4 regions of the Streptomyces sp. NPDC019890 genome follow, and region 3 is predicted to be linked to each of the others. Evidence: riboswitches for the same ligand, from Rfam matches in the RefSeq annotation. Region 3 holds a riboswitch; each other region holds the start of a gene.
The links. Region 3 has a riboswitch for cyclic di-AMP ahead of ACI2LP_RS26105 (C40 family peptidase). Riboswitches for the same ligand answer to the same signal wherever they lie in the genome.
Positions count from the first base shown of each region.

Region 1: linked by a shared signal. The riboswitch ahead of ACI2LP_RS19105 (NlpC/P60 family protein) and the one ahead of ACI2LP_RS26105 (C40 family peptidase) in region 3 are both predicted to bind cyclic di-AMP.
Region 2: linked by a shared signal. The riboswitch ahead of ACI2LP_RS29300 (M23 family metallopeptidase) and the one ahead of ACI2LP_RS26105 (C40 family peptidase) in region 3 are both predicted to bind cyclic di-AMP.
Region 4: linked by a shared signal. The riboswitch ahead of ACI2LP_RS26545 (peptidoglycan DD-metalloendopeptidase family protein) and the one ahead of ACI2LP_RS26105 (C40 family peptidase) in region 3 are both predicted to bind cyclic di-AMP.

Region 1 covers NZ_JBJDQK010000006.1:315,925-318,114, forward strand. Annotated here, with positions in the region: gene ACI2LP_RS19105 (NlpC/P60 family protein) at 1-1,116, opposite strand, end outside; cyclic di-AMP (ydaO/yuaA leader) riboswitch at 1,119-1,280, opposite strand; gene pcrA (DNA helicase PcrA) at 1,544-2,190, shown strand, end outside.
Region 2 covers NZ_JBJDQK010000013.1:153,124-155,313, forward strand. Annotated here, with positions in the region: gene ACI2LP_RS29295 (GntR family transcriptional regulator) at 1-233, opposite strand, end outside; gene ACI2LP_RS29300 (M23 family metallopeptidase) at 422-1,180, opposite strand; cyclic di-AMP (ydaO/yuaA leader) riboswitch at 1,193-1,354, opposite strand; gene ACI2LP_RS29305 (M16 family metallopeptidase) at 1,582-2,190, opposite strand, start outside.
Region 3 covers NZ_JBJDQK010000010.1:223,843-226,032, reverse strand. Annotated here, with positions in the region: gene ACI2LP_RS26110 (LysE family translocator) at 1-173, shown strand, start outside; gene ACI2LP_RS26105 (C40 family peptidase) at 294-770, opposite strand; cyclic di-AMP (ydaO/yuaA leader) riboswitch at 774-958, opposite strand; gene ACI2LP_RS26100 (hypothetical protein) at 1,276-1,584, opposite strand; gene ACI2LP_RS26095 (ATP-dependent Clp protease proteolytic subunit) at 1,592-2,190, opposite strand, start outside.
Region 4 covers NZ_JBJDQK010000011.1:6,935-9,124, forward strand. Annotated here, with positions in the region: gene ACI2LP_RS26540 (alpha-galactosidase) at 1-493, shown strand, start outside; cyclic di-AMP (ydaO/yuaA leader) riboswitch at 890-1,046, shown strand; gene ACI2LP_RS26545 (peptidoglycan DD-metalloendopeptidase family protein) at 1,051-1,995, shown strand; gene ACI2LP_RS26550 (SGNH/GDSL hydrolase family protein) at 2,158-2,190, shown strand, end outside.

The sequences.
Region 1 (2,190 bases), on a different contig from region 3:
CTCGCGGACGTTCGCACCGGGCTTGGGCGCGTGGATCATCATGCCGTCGCCGATGTAAATGCCCACGTGGCTGATGTCGTCGTAGAAGAAGACCAGGTCGCCCGGGAGCAGGTCCTTCGTGGCCACGCGCGTACCGACCTTCACCTGGTCCCAGGTGGTGCGCGGCAGGTCCACACCCGCCGCCTTCCAGGCGGCCTGGGTCAGCCCCGAGCAGTCGTACGAGCTCGGGCCCGTCGCGCCCCAGACGTACGGCTTGCCCAGCTGGGCGCGGGCGAAGGACAGGACCTTGTCGGCCTTGGCCGTGGAGCTGCCGTCGGCGGTACCAGTGCCTGTGCCCGTACCGGTACCCGTACCGCTGCCCTGGTTCTGCTCCTGTTCCTTGCGCGCGGCCTCCGCCCTGGCGCGGGCCTCCGCCTCCGCCTTGGCCTTTGCCTCGGCCTTGCGGCGGGCCTCCGCCTCTTTCTTGCGCTCGATCTCGGCGAGCCGCGCCTTCTCCTCTGCGGTCAGCTTCGACAGCAAGGTGCGCGCCTCGGCGAGCTTCGCCTGAACCTCCTGCTTGCTCGTGCGCAGGGCCTTCTGGGAGGTCGTGAGCGACTCGAGCTGCTTCGTCGCCTCCGCCCGCTGCTTGGCGGCTTCCGCCCGCTCGGTCTCGTAGTCGGTGACAGCGCTGCGCTGACGGTCCGTCATCCGGCTCATCAACTGGGTCTGGTCGAAGTACGACTCCGGGCTGTCCGCGAACAGCAACGCGGCAGTCGGGGTGACCGCGCCGGTGCGGTACTGCGCGGCCGCGAAGGTGCCGAGCGCCCTGCGGGACTCGTTCAGCTTCTCCGTGCGCTTGGCGGCCTCGTCGAGCAGCGTGTCGACCTCGCGCCGCTTCTCGTCGGTGGATTCCTTGGCCTTGTTGTACTTCTCGGTCGCGGTGCCGGCCTGCCGGTACAGGTCGTCGACCTTCTTCTGCACCTCTTCGACGGAGGGCTTCGGCTCGGCGGGCGCCGCGTTGGCGCTCTGCGTCGACAACAGGGTGACGCCGGCGATGGCTGCCGTCGTGAGCCCGACGGCGGGCGAGGTCTTCGCGGTACGGCTGCGTTGTTTGCGATGCGACGCCAAGGCCGGCATCTCCTTCTTCCGTGGACCGCCTACCGGGTTAGCTGTCGGGTTCGGGCAGAACGGAAGGCGCCCTACGGACCGAATGAGACAGGTCCGATTCACCCCGGTTGTGCATGGTGGGTCCCCGGTTCCGAACTTCCTTGAGGGAAGCCCGAATTCGGCGCAGGCCGCCCGATTGGCGTGGATCGCCATGGGGGTACGGGCCGCCTGGTCGAGCACGCTAGCCAACTCGCGTGGCTACTGTGAAGCTTGATGTTCGATATGCCCGATACATTTTCGTGACCTTTTTTCAGCGCGTCGGGGATCGGGTGTCCGGGGTGTCTGTGTCATGACATGGCGAAGTGGCTCGATCGCGCAGGGTTGCCGGGCCGGATTCCCGTGCGGCATGCCAATGCGGCCGCGAGCTGTCAGTGCGGCGGCCTAGACTCGTAGAGCGATGAGCAGCCTCTTTGACGACAGCTTCCTGGCGGACCTCCAGCCCAGCTCGGAGCACCCTCCGCCACCGCCCGAGGACTCGGCCCCGGAGGAGATTCCGGACGATCTCTTCCAGGGCGCGTTCGACGTGCCCCCTGCGCGGGATCCGTACCACCGTGACGGCGCCCCGCGCACGGTCGTGGACCCCGCCGCCCTGCTGGACGGGCTGAACGAACAGCAGCGCGCCGCCGTCGTGCACACGGGCTCGCCGCTGCTCATCGTCGCCGGGGCCGGGTCCGGCAAGACCCGGGTGCTGACCCACCGGATCGCGTATCTGCTGGGAACCCGCAGCGTCCACCCCGGGCAGATACTGGCGATCACCTTCACCAACAAGGCCGCCGGCGAGATGAAGGAGCGTGTCGAGCAGCTCGTCGGCCCGCGCGCCAACGCCATGTGGGTGATGACCTTCCACAGTGCCTGTGTGCGCATCCTGCGCCGCGAGTCCAAGAGGCTCGGCTTCACCTCGTCGTTCTCGATCTACGACGCCGCGGACTCGAAGCGGCTGATGGCCCTGGTCTGCCGCGATCTGGATCTTGACCCCAAGAAGTTCCCGCCGAAGTCGTTCAGCGCCAAGATCTCGAACCTGAAGAACGAGCTGATCGACGAGGA
Region 2 (2,190 bases), on a different contig from region 3:
AGCAGGTCGGCGGCCTCCTGCTCGGTGGGCTCGGCGACGCAGGCACCGGCGTGCCGGCGGGTGGTGACGAAACCCTCGGACTCCAGGGTGCGCAGGGCCTCGCGCACCGGGACACGTGAGACGCCGTAGCGGCGCGCCAGCTGCTCCTCGGTCAGCCGACTGCCCCGCTCGAATACACCGGAGACGATGTCGTCGCGGATCGCCGTGCATACCGAGTGCGCGGGAATGCGCATGACCGAACCTCCGCTTTAATCCGCGCGAAACGCAGCCGATTGACGTCTGTTCGGTCGACTCTATTGCAGCGAGCACGATTTTCCGAAGGCTCTCCGGAATCCATGGATATCTTTTGGCCAGTGCCTCAAAGGCAGAAGGCCCCGGCGGCACGCCGGGGCCTTCTCCACGAGCTGTACGAGCTGTCCGCTCAGACGTTCACACCGTGTGCACGCAGGTACGCGACCGGGTTGATGTCGGAGCCGTACTCGGGGCTGGTGCGGGCCTCGAAGTGCAGGTGCGGCCCGGTGGTGTTGCCGGTCGCGCCGGAGAGGCCGATCCGCTCGCCCGGGGTGACGCTCTGGCCGACCGAGACGCTGATCGACGAGAGGTGGCCGTACTGCGTGTACGAGCCGTCCTTCATCTTGATCACGACGTTGTTGCCGTACGCGCCGCCCCAGCCGGCCTCGACGACGGTGCCGGAGCCGACCGCGTGCACGGTGGTGCCGGACGCCGCATGGAAGTCGATGCCCGTGTGGCTGCCGGAGGACCAGATGGCGCCGCCGGCCTTGTAGCCGGTGGAGATGTACGAGCCGGAGATCGGGGCCACGAAGGAGTTGAGGCGCTTGCGCTCGGCGTCGCGGGCGGCGCGCTCCCTGGCCTCGCGGGCTTCCTTGGCACGGACCTCGGCCTTGTGCTTCGCCTCGGCCGCGGCCTTCGCCCTGGCGGCCTCCTGCTCCTGGGCGGCGGCCTGGTCGGCGATCTGGTCCGCGAGGGTCTCGGCGGTCACCACCGGGGTCAGGCCGGTGTCCTCGACCGCGGTCGTGCTCGTGTTGGCGGCGAGCGCCGGGGAAGCGAGGGTTCCGATGACGCCGGTCGTGGCGAGGGCCGCGGCACCCGCCATGTTCGCGCTGCGTCGCGACAGGCGGCTCGGGGCACGGTGCTTCCCGGTGGCACGGGTGAACGCCATGTAGTGGCTGATCCTTTCCTTCCTTCTCGCCTACCGGGTTAGCTGACGGGTTCGGAGCAGGAAGGTCTCCTACGGGCCCCTCCGCACGGGTGCGAAGGCGTCCGATTCACCCCAGGGACATGGGTCCCCGGCTCCCCAGGCTCGCGCCTGACGGGGACTCGGCGATGACTGTCCGATGCCGCGGATGCGGCGGGCTTCTGGCGGACAGCCGGACCGACGCTAGGCCGGGCCACTTTCAATCACCAAACAGACAGGCTTTTTTGTAGCGCATCCCACAGGGCAGACACGCAGCCTCTCCAACAAAGCGGACATAACACGGAACCCCGGCTCCACTCTGGATGCCGGGGTTCCGCTTGTTTGTAAGGAGTTGTTTGCCGGCCGAGGAGCACCGGCTTTCTCAATCAGCCTGTGACAACACTCACTTCACCGATGCCCAGCGCCCGCACCGGCTCCTCGATCTCGTCGGCGTCGCCGACGAGCACCGTGACAAGACGGTCCACCGGGAAGGCGCTGACGGCAGCCGCCGTCGCCTCGACAGTGCCCGTCTCGGCCAGCCGGACGTACAACTGCGCCTGGTAGTCGTCCGGGAGGAACTGCTCGACCTGGTCGGCGAGCGTGCCCGCGACGGAGGCGGCCGTCTCGAACTTCAGCGGGGCGACACCCACCAGGTTCTGCACGGCGACATCCCGCTCGGCGTCGGTCAGCCCCTCGGCCGCGAGCGTACGCAGCACCTTCCAGAGGTCGTCCAGCGCCGGTCCGGTGTTCGGGGTGTCCACCGAGCCGCTGATGGCGAGCATCGCGGCGCCCGACCCGTCGGGGGCGGAGCGCAGCACCTGGCCGAAGGCGCGTACGCCGTAGGTGTAGCCCTTCTCCTCACGCAGCACGCGGTCGAGGCGGGAGGTGAGGGTGCCGCCCAGGCAGTACGCGCCGAGCACCTGCGCGGGCCACACGCGGTCGTGCCGGTCCGCACCGATGCGGCCGATCAGCAGCTGCGTCTGCACGGCGCCCGG
Region 3 (2,190 bases):
CCACGATCGTCGTCGTCCTGGCTCTGCTCTGGTTCCCCGCAGTGGCGCTGCTGGTGGACCGGCTGGGGCAGTGGCTGCGCCGGCCGCGCACCACGCGCGCCGTGGAAGGCGTTACCGGCGGGGCGCTCACCGCGCTCGGCGTGACTCTGCTGGCCGAGCCGCTGGCGCACTGACGCCGGGTGCCAGGTGCCGACTGGCGGGTGCCCGGGCGCCCGGGCGCGGGCCCGGCTCGGTCCCGGTGCGCCGACCGCCGGTGATGAGCGGCGATCGGCGCACCATCAGTCAACGGGCCGTCAGCGCACCCGGCCGTACCAGACGCTCTTGCTCCAGATCTTTTCCAGTTTCACCCAGGAGCCGCTCTTCGGCGAGTGCCAGATCTTGTTGCGGCCGGCGTAGATCCCCACGTGGTAGACGCTGCTGCCGGAGTGGAAGAAGACCAGGTCTCCCTGCTGCCGGGAGGACGCCGAGATGTGACGGGTCTTGTTGTACTGCTGCTGGGCCGTACGTGGGAGCTTCTTGCCCGCCTTTTTGTACGAATAGAGCGTCAGCCCTGAGCAGTCGAACCGGCGCGGACCCGAGGCGCCGTACTTGTACGGTGCGCCCTTCTTCGAGGCGGCCACCTGAAGTGCCTTGCTCGCGTGGGTCGTAGCCGCGTATGCCTCTGAGGCTCCCCCCGGAGCCAGCAGCGAGCCACCGACGGCGGCGAGGGTCAGGGCCGATACGGCGCCCGCCCGGCCCATCAGAAACGGGACATGAATCTGCGCAGTCATGCGCAACCCTTCGTCAGCCGCCTGTGAAGGATGACCTGTCGGGTTCGGACGGACGAAGATGCCCGGCCGCGGCTGCGGCTTCACCCCAAGGGACTGCCGACCTTCCGGCTGTCCCGTCGTGCTTGGGTCCTCCACTCCTGCCGATGCACTCCTGTCGACCAGTCATCCGGGAGCGGCGGCAGGACTCGGCGTCCGCCCGGACCGCCCCGCCGCGGTGGCGGGGGCTTGTCGTCCCAGGGATCTTGACCCAACTCATGCCGGATTTCCGAACTGAAACGGCAGTTTGTGAGCTTTACCACCACTCACCTGTTCGGGTGGACAGGGCAGTTTCGAGGGGTGGCAGGGGACGCCTGAGGACCCTTGCACCAGCGGCGGAACAAGTCATTCCGCCAAATCGGTAGCCGTGCCGCGCAAGTTGTCCGTAGGGCTTCGGGGGACAGTGATTACATCGAATGGGGGAGGGCGACCAGTACCCTGATGGCCGTAGACGGAAGAGGTGAGTTCGTCAACTGAGCGGTACGGGCGGCATCGTCACCCGGTGCGCCCGGCGTTCGCCGTCGAGGGCTCGGAGCGCCTCGGCCAGCGTCGCCGCATGGATCTCGCTCTCGCCGCGCATATGCATCAGCGTCAGGGCGTCCTTGAGCGCGCCCGCCCGGCCGGCCAGGGCCTGTGCCGCGCGGAGCGCTCCATAGGTGTGCGTGGCGCGCGCCGGGTTGATGCGCCCCAGCAGATCGAGCACTTCGAGGTAGCTGTCGATGAACTCGCTCTCGGCGCGGGTCAGTGCGGGCAGCGGCGGCAGTTCGGGCGGCAGCACGGTGTGCTCACCTCGAGCCGTGGGACGACAGTGACGCCTTGCGGTTCTTGACCACATGGTCCACCAGCCCGTAGGCCTTGGCGTCGACGGCGTCGAAGATCGTGTCGCGCTCCAGGTCGGCGGCGATCCGCTGGGAGGTCTGGCCGGTGTGGTGCACGAGCATCCGGGCGAGTTGGTCGCGCAGCCGGAGCAACTCCTGTGCCTGGATCTCCAGATCGGATGGCCGGCCCTGCAACGGCTCATCGAACGCGGGCTGCTGGACGACGATCCGCGAGCCGGGCAGTGCCATCCGCTTGCCGGGGGCACCGGCGGCGAGCAGCAGGGCGGCGGTCGACGCGGCCTGCCCGAGGCAGGTCGTCTCCACGTCGCAGGTGACCACCTGCATCGTGTCGTAGATCGCGGACATGGCGCTCAGTGAGCCGCCGGGGGAGTTGATGTAGAGGGAGATGTCGCGGTCGGGCGCGGCGTACTCGAGATGCAGGAACTGCGCGATCACATCGTTCGCCGCGGTGTCGTCGACGACGGTGCCCAGGAAGATGATCCGCTCGTCGAGCAGCTTCGAGTACGGATCGAGGGTGCGGGATCCCGCGCTGGTGCGCTCGGTGA
Region 4 (2,190 bases), on a different contig from region 3:
CACCCAGCTGCACCCCGCGCGGGTCATGGCTGCCTGGGTCACCGACAGCCCCAATGTCCAGCTCAACGGCCGCGTCAGCACGCTGCGCCTCCGCTTCGTCAGCGCGATGGCCGGTGTGCTCGGGGTCGGCGGCGACCTCACCGCGTGGAGCGAGGAGGAGCTCGCCGAGGCACGCGGCTGGGTGGAGCTCTACAAGCAGATCCGGCCGCTGGTCCAGCACGGCGAGCTGTACCGGCTCCGGGCGCCCGAAGGCGGGCTCAGCGCCGTGCAGTACGTCCGCGGCTGCGAGACCGTCGTACTCGCCTGGCTGCAGGCGCAGCACTACGGAGAGCAGCCGCCGCGGCTGCGGCTGCGCGGCATCGACCCGGCGGCCGGCTACGCGTGCGTGGACACCGGCGCCGTACACCGCGGGTCCGTGCTGCTGCACCACGGACTGCACACCGGACTGAAGGGTGACCTGGACGCCACCGTGATCAGGCTGCGCCGCCGCTGAGGCGACTCGCGGCAGGGCCCGGGCCCTGGACGCAGGGCGGTGGAATTCCTCCGGCCAAAAAGGCGGGAATGTGGACGTAAGTGAGAGCCCTCGTCATTAAATGACGCTTCTGTCCGAATTGGACGATTAGATATAACGTGCCCCGTCTGCAAAGGAGATGGGGCACGCCTCGTGAGCAGGATCATATTCGTGACGGTCCGTGGCGGCGTGTGGGGCGTGAAATCCCTTACGGGCCGGAGAGTTGCGGTTCCCGGTTCCACGGAGGGTGACGGGAAATTTCCCCTTGATGCCGCAGTGGCCCATGATCGGCGAAAGCAGTGGCTTGTTCCTTTTGATCCGGCTCGTTTAGCGTCACCGTCAATCCGGACGGACCGCCTAATCCTGCCGCCGCCCGGAATTCGAAACCCACCCACGCGTGGCAGGAGCGGGGGACCCAAGAAGTATGCCGATTCCGGACATCCCGGACGGCTCGGGGTTAAGTCGTGCATTTTGCTCGACCGGGCATCTCCAGCCCGAACCCGACAGCTCACCTCGCAGGCGCCGGAGAGGAATGCGCCATGCCCGGAAAGGGTAAGCACCGCCGTCCCAGGACCAGCCCGATCACCCGCGGATTCGTCGCCGCCGGTACGGGTGGCGCCGCCATCGCCCTTCCGCTGATGGGCGCCGCCGGCGCCCATGCGGCCGGCCAGACCGCGCCCGCCGCGACCTCCCACACGGCGGTGACCGCCGCCACCCCGCAGGTGCCGACGACCGCCGCCACGGCCCCGCTCGCCAAGAAGCAGGCCGCCCCCACCACCTACCGCGTCGTCGCCGGTGACTATCTCTCCAAGATCGCCGACGAGCACCATGTCCGCGGCGGCTGGAAGAAGCTGTACGAGGACAACCGCAAGCAGGTCGGCGACGACCCCTCGCTGATCCACCCGGGCCTCAAGCTCACCCTCGGCGGGAAGTCGAAGGCGAAGGCCCACCACGAGTCGAAGCCGCGCCCGGAGCGCAAGGCAAAGCCCTCCTCCGGTGACGCTCAGGCCTCCGCCTCGAAGGCCTCCGCGCAGTCCTCCTCCGGTGACTCGGCGAGCGCCTCGCAGACCAGCGGCTCCGGCTTCACGGCCCCGGTCAGCGGCGCGACCGTGATCACTCCGTACCACCTCGCCGGCTCCATGTGGTCCAGCGGCTACCACACCGGTGTCGACTTCGCCGCCTCCACCGGCACCACCGTCAAGGCCGTCGGTCCGGGCACCGTGGTCTCCGCGGGCTGGGGCGGCGCTTACGGCAACGAGGTCGTCATCCAGCACGGCGACGGCAGCTACTCGCAGTACGGCCACCTCTCCTCGCTCGCCGTCTCCGCCGGCCAGAGCGTGAGCGGCGGCCAGCAGATCGGTCTGTCCGGCTCCACCGGCAACTCCACCGGTCCGCACCTTCACTTCGAGATCCGCACCGGCCCGAGCTACGGCTCGGACATCGACCCGCTGGCGTACCTGCGCCAGCACGGTGTCTCGATCTGATCCACCGGTCCCGCCGATCCCCTCGCGCCGAATCCCCCAGCGGCGCGAGGGGATTCGGCGTATTCCGGGTTGGGGGAAACTTGACCGGTGGTATAGATCACCCCTCGTCAACCCCTCCTTACGGTCGCGTAGGTCACACCCGTAAGGGAAAGATATGGACTCGTGGCAGACGATTCGAGAGACAAGAACAGTGGC